DNA from 2 places in the Kribbella swartbergensis genome. Region 1 is predicted to be linked to the other one. Evidence: riboswitches for the same ligand, from Rfam matches in the RefSeq annotation. Region 1 holds a riboswitch; the other holds the start of a gene.
The links. A riboswitch is a leader RNA that binds a small molecule or an ion and turns the genes downstream of it on or off. The one in region 1 is predicted to bind glycine.
Positions count from the first base shown of each region.

Region 1 (3,203 bases):
TCCGCGGTCCAGCGCGTAGTCCTTGTCGGACAGCTTCCGCAGGTACCGCAGCATCGCGGTCTCCGACCGGTGGGTGTTGAACACCGGGTGGGTCAGGTAGTCCGTCGTACGGCGAACCGCCTCTGGCAACGCGGTCGTCCCGAGCGAACCGTCGTACCGGACGCCGAAAGCGTCGCAGACCAGGCGCAGCGCGGTGGCGTCGGTCTTCTCGTCGCAGGAGATGCCGACGTGGTCGGCGTCGACGAGGCGGAGCCAGATCCCGTTCTGCCGGGCCGCGTCGACGACGTCGGCGGCGCGGCCCGGGACGCGGGCGAGCACGGTGTCGAAGAAGTTGTCGTGGACAACCTCGACGCCGCCTTCCCGCAGCGACCCGGCCAGCTTGCCGGCGTAGTCGTGGACGCGTTCGGCGATCGCCTTCAGGCCGTCCGGGCCGTGGTAGACGGCGTACATCGACGCGACCACGGCCAGCAGGACCTGCGCCGTACAGATGTTGGACGTCGCCTTCTCGCGGCGGATGTGCTGCTCACGGGTCTGCAGAGCCAGCCGGTACGCCGGGGAGCCGTCGGCGTCGACCGAGACGCCGACCAGGCGACCCGGCAACGACCGCTCCAGACCGGAGCGAACGGACATGAAGCCGGCGTGCGGACCGCCGTAGAACAGCGGTACGCCGAAACGCTGCGACGAGCCGATCACGATGTCGGCGCCGGCCTCACCCGGTGCCTCCAGCAGCGTCAGGGCGAGCAGGTCGGACGCGACCGCGACCAGGGTGTCGCGCTCGTGCGCGGCGGCGATCAACGGGGCGAGGTCGCGGACGACGCCGCCGGAGCCCGGGTACTGCACCAGGAAACCGAAGAAGTCGCCATCGGGCAGACCGTCGGTGGTGTCGGCGACCACGACCTCGATCCCGAGCGCCTCCGCCCTGGTCCGGACCACCGCGACGGTCTGGGCGAAGCAGTCCGCGTCCACCAGGAACCGGTCCGACTTGCTCTTCTTGTTGGAGCGGTGCGCCAGCGTCATCGCCTCGGCGGCCGCGGTGCCCTCGTCGAGCAGCGACGCGTTGGCGGTCGGCAGGCCGGTCAGGTCGGAGACCACGGTCTGGAAGTTCAGCAGCGCCTCGAGCCGGCCCTGGGAAATCTCCGGCTGGTACGGCGTGTAGGCCGTGTACCAGGCCGGGTTCTCGACCAGGCGGCGGACGATGACGGACGGGGTGAAGGTGCCGTAGTACCCCTGGCCGATCATCGAGGTGGCGACGTTGTTGCGGGCGGCGAGCTGGCGAAGCTCGTGCAGCGCGTCGACCTCGGAGGCGGGTTCGGGCAGCCGGAGCGCCTCGGCGGACCGGATCGACGCCGGGACCGCGGCGTCCACCAGCGCGTCCACGTCGTCGTACCCGAGAAGCTGGACCATCCGCGCGACCTCGTCCGGGCGCGGTCCGATGTGGCGGTCGGCGAAGGCGGCCGAGACTTGCGGGATTTCGTTCACTAGAGGCTCCAAGGCTGACAGTGCTGCCGGGGTCGCCTCCCCCTCTGTCACGTGGTGTGCGCTCCAGAGTCGCCTGTGGCATTCGGTCCATGGGCCTGAGAGGTTCCGGGGAGGAATTGCCCCTTCGGCGCCCGGGTCAACGGGTCTCTCCCGAATGCTGTGTACGGCAGTCCCGAGGCTACCAGGAATCCTCGAACAGTTCGGGCAGGAGGCTCCGGGCGACCGGCTGGGCGGCCTCGACCTGCTCCGGAGTGGCCGCCGTCATCGGCCAGCGAACCCGGGTGCCGACATCGGCCCAGTCACCGACGGCGGCCAGGAACTTGTCCAGCGCCGGGTTCGACAGCCCGGCCTTCTGCAGTGGTACGACGTGCTGCGCGAAGAACTCGCCGATCCGGCGTTCCACGTCCAGGTCGCGCGCATACCGGACCGAGCCGTTCGGCGAGAGCGCGGCCACGTTGGAGTAACTGCCGTGTGCACCGAGTAGCGACATACTCGCCAGGAAGTGGCCGGGCACGAAGATCGACAGGCCGGACTTCGTTGCCTCGTCGAACCAGGCTTTGTCCCCGCCGGCGGTCTTCAGGCCGATCAGGCTGGGCACCGACTCGGCGAGTCTGACCAGCAGGTCCGGACCGACCCGGGTCTTGGCGTGCGGCGGGTTGTACAGCACGAGTGGTACGTCGGCGGCGGTGTCGGCGACCCGGCGGAGGAAGTCGAGCGACTCCTGGTCGTTCAGCGGCAGCCAGTCGGGCAGTATCACCTGGACCGCACCCGGCTCGAGCTCGGCGGCCCGTCGTACCCGCTCCAACTGGAGCTGTGCCGACGGATGGCCGGCACCGATCTGGAACGGCTTGCCGGTGGCCGCGAGGATCTCGTTGACCCGATCGAACTCGGGCTCGGTCAGCGTCTGGAACTCCCCCGCGGTGCCGTGGGCGTACAGACCGTCGACCTCGGTCGCGGCGAGCGTGGCCGCCTGTGCTTCGAGCCGCGCGTAGTCGATGGAGTCGTCGGCGTCGAGGGGCAACAACAAAGTCGCCCACACACCGCGCAGTGTTTCGACGGTGAGTGGGCGCACAGTGTGAGCAGCGGGTCAGCCGGTCATGCGGGCGCGGCGGCGGGCGGCAAGCTCGTCGTTCGCGTGCTGGTCGGCGTCGTCGTGGCCGTCGGCGCGCTCCGTGGGCAGCTCGGACAGCGAACCCTCGACCTCGCGCCAGACACCGCCGAGGGCGATCCCGAACACGCCCTGGCCGCCGGCCAGCAGATCGATCACCTCGTCCGGCGAGGTGCACATGTAGACCGACGCGCCGTCGCTCATCAGGGTGATCTGGGTCAGGTCGTCGATACCGCGCTTGCTCAGGTGCGCGATCGCGGTCCGGATCTGCTGCAGCGAGATCCCGGCGTCCAGCAGCCGCTTGATCACCTTCAGCAGCAGGACGTCACGGAAACCGTACAGCCGCTGGGTGCCCGAACCGGTTGCCGGGCGCACCGACGGGGAGACCAGGCCGGTGCGTGCCCAGTAGTCGAGCTGACGGTAGGTGATCCCGGCCGCGGCGCATGCCGTCGGGCCGCGGAACCCGACGTCCTCCGGCATCGGCCGCAGGTCGTCGTCGAAGAGCAGACCCTGGACGCCCGCGGCAGCGGCCGCCTCGGCGTGTGCTTCGGACGTCGACTGCGCCGTCAGATCCGTGTCGCCGGTGCGTGTCACGCCTGAGCCTCCCTGGGTACCG
Region 1 covers NZ_BAAGPM010000014.1:137,614-140,816, reverse strand. Annotated here, with positions in the region: gene gcvP (aminomethyl-transferring glycine dehydrogenase) at 1-1,479, opposite strand, end outside; glycine riboswitch at 1,553-1,642, opposite strand; gene ACYVOK_RS07515 (dihydrodipicolinate synthase family protein) at 1,658-2,518, opposite strand; gene ACYVOK_RS07510 (MerR family transcriptional regulator) at 2,567-3,181, opposite strand.

Region 2 (3,203 bases), on a different contig from region 1:
CGGGGTAGCGCATGTCCGGGTTGTTGCGGGCGAGTCGCGCGAGCAGACCGGCGTACTCCTGGTAGTTCCGCACCGGAAGGTTCCAGTCCTGGCAGAACACCGAGAGCGTGTTCGACGCCAGTCCGGTCGGCACCGGCGGCTGCCCGGTCGGCGGTGAGCTGGTGTCGAGGTTTTTCAACATGTCCGCCAACGCCGGCCACTGCGGTCCGTAGAGCGCCCGGAACACGGTGAAGCTCAACCAGTACGGCGTGATCGACAGGCCCGGTTTCTGCGGATCGGGCACCTCACCGCGATCCGCCCGGGCGAGCAGGTCCGCCCACAGCGCACGGATGTCGCGACCGTGCAGTGAGCAGTTCGGCGCCGCATCGCACCAGGTCACGAACTCGTCGAACGAGTCCTGCGCCGCGGCTGCCTGGGCGTCGAGGAACGACCGCGCTGACGGGGCACTGTGGTCGACCATGCTCTCCAGCACCATCGCGCGGACCCGGCTCGGATAGGTCTCGGCGTACTGCGCTCCGAGCAGCGTCCCGTACGAGCTGCCGTGGAACGAGATCGTCGACTCCCCGAGTGCGGCTCGGATCGCGTCCACGTCTCGCACGGTCTGCCAGGTGTCGAGGTGGTCGTAGACCGGGCCGGTGTTCTTCCGGCAGTCCTCGGCCAGCTCGCGGTTGTAGCGGACCGTGGCGTCGAAGCCGGCCTGGCTCTTCAGGATCGGTGACGGCTGCCTGGCCAGCAGTGCGGCCGAGCACTTCACCGGGTTGCTGCGGGCGATCCCGCGCGGGTCGAAGCTGACGACGTCGAACCGGTCCTTCAAGTTGTCACTGAACCGGCCCATCCCGGTCTTCACCCGGTCGACGCCGGAGTCACCCGGACCACCCGGACCCCACACCAGTACGCCGACGCGGTCGCCCGACTGCTTCGCCGTACGACGCGCGATGGCGAGACCGAAGGTGGGGCCGTCAGGGTTGCGCCAGTCGACCGGGACCTGCAGCGTCGCGCACTGCGAACCCTTGACCACCTCGGGCTTGTCCTTGCCCTCCGGCTTGCACTCGGACCACTCCCCCTGTCCTTTGGTTTCGGCCGCTGCTACCGGGAGCGTGGTGAGTCCGGCGGCCGCGACGCCCAGCGCCACACCGCCGGCGATGACGCGATGTCTGAACCTCATACGGAAGATCTCCTGTCTGGAAGCTTCCTCGATCCTCGGCAACCGCTTGCTCCACCACATCGGGGACGAGCCCCGGCCCGACCCCTGCCGGGCCTTGGGGGGCTTGTTAGGGTCGGTCGCTGATGACTGAGACGAGTGGCGGGAAGCACGCGGCGTGGTTCCGGTGGGTGGCGATCGCGGAAGCGGTGTCCTGGACCGGGTTGCTGATCGGCATGCTGTTCAAGTACGTGCTGTCCGACAACGAGATCGGGGTGAAGATCTTCGGCCCGATCCACGGCGGCATCTTCATCGTCTACGTGCTGACGGTGCTGGTCGTGCGCGGTCCGCTGCGCTGGTCCTGGCCGGTCACACTGGCCGCCCTCGCGGCGAGCATTCCGCCCCTGTTCACCTGGTTCTTCGAGATCTGGGCGACGCGGACCGGCCGGATTGACGACGGCCGGGCGACCGCCGTACCGTCACCGACGACAGCTAACTCAACAGCCGCATGAACCCGTGCGGGAGAGTCCCGGGCACGACCCGGGCGCCGTAGGAGCAACTCTCCCCAAGAATCTCTCAGGCACCTTCACCGTACGGGCGAGGCACCTCTGGAAGACCTCCGTCTGACAGAGCGGGGAGGACACCAAACGGTCAACGACGACCGGAAGGAACCTCCACACGATGGCGATCAGCGTCTTCGACCTGTTCAGTATCGGGATCGGCCCGTCGAGCTCCCACACGGTGGGACCGATGCGCGCCGCCCGCACCTTCGCACTCGGCCTCGCCGCCGACGGCCTGCTCGGGCGTACGGCGACCGTCCAGGCCCAGCTCTTCGGCTCCCTCGGCGCGACCGGGCACGGGCACGGCAGCAACAAGGCCGTTCTGCTCGGTCTCGAGGGCGAGGACCCCGAGACCGTCCTGACGCAGTCCGTCGACGCGCGGGTCGAGACGATCCGGGACCGCGGCCGGCTGTTGCTCGCCGGCACGCACGAGATCCGCTTCGACGAGAATACCGACCTGGTGATGCACCGGCGCAAGACGTTGCCATACCACCCCAACGGCATGACCTTCGCGGCCCGTGCGCCGGACGGCGACGTACTGCGGGAACGAACCTACTACTCGGTCGGCGGCGGCTTCGTGGTCAACGAGCAGGCGGCGGCCGGCGACCGGATCGTGCCGGACACGACCCCGCTGAAGTACCCGTTCACGACCGGCGCCGAACTGCTCGACCGGTGCCGCGAGTCACAGTTGTCGATCAGCGAGGTGATGCTCGCGAACGAACTGGCCTGGCGGACCGAGGACGAGATCCACGCCGGACTGCTGCGGATCTGGCAGGTCATGCAGGACTGTGTCCGCGAAGGCTGTGAGACCGAGGGGATCCTGCCCGGCGGTCTGAAGGTCCCGCGACGGGCGCACGCGCTGTACAAGAAGCTCTCGCAGGACCCGTGGTCGGTGGATCCGCTCAAGGTGATGGACTGGGTCAACCTGTTCGCGCTCGCGGTCAACGAGCAGAACGCGTCCGGCGGCCGGATCGTCACCGCGCCGACGAACGGTGCCGCCGGCATCGTTCCCGCCGTACTGCACTACTACCGGCGATTCGTGCCGGGGGCGACCGACGGGGGAGCGGTCCGGTTCCTGCTGACCGCCGGCGCGATCGGCGTGCTGTACAAGGAGAACGCGTCGATCTCCGGTGCCGAGGTCGGCTGTCAGGGCGAGGTCGGGTCGGCCTGCTCGATGGCTGCGGCCGGTCTGTGCGAGGTCCTCGGCGGTACGCCGGAACAGGTCGAGAACGCCGCCGAGATCGCGATGGAGCACAACCTCGGCCTGACCTGCGACCCGGTCGGCGGGCTGGTGCAGATCCCGTGTATCGAACGGAACGCGATGGCCTCGGTGAAGGCGATCAACGCGGCCCGGATGGCGATGCACGGCGACGGCGTGCACGTGGTCACCCTGGACAAGGTGATCAAGACGATGCGCGAGACCGGCGCGGACATGAAGATCAAGTACAAGGAGACGTCGCGCGGCGGCCTCGCCGTCAACGTCATCGAGTGCTGAACAGGCC
Region 2 covers NZ_BAAGPM010000008.1:1,313-4,515, reverse strand. Annotated here, with positions in the region: gene ACYVOK_RS03630 (alpha/beta hydrolase) at 1-1,165, opposite strand, end outside; gene ACYVOK_RS03625 (DUF3817 domain-containing protein) at 1,288-1,653, shown strand; glycine riboswitch at 1,651-1,743, shown strand; gene ACYVOK_RS03620 (L-serine ammonia-lyase) at 1,823-3,196, shown strand; gene ACYVOK_RS03615 (alpha/beta fold hydrolase) at 3,183-3,203, opposite strand, start outside.
Region 2: another riboswitch for glycine. It lies ahead of ACYVOK_RS03620 (L-serine ammonia-lyase); the one in region 1 lies ahead of gcvP (aminomethyl-transferring glycine dehydrogenase).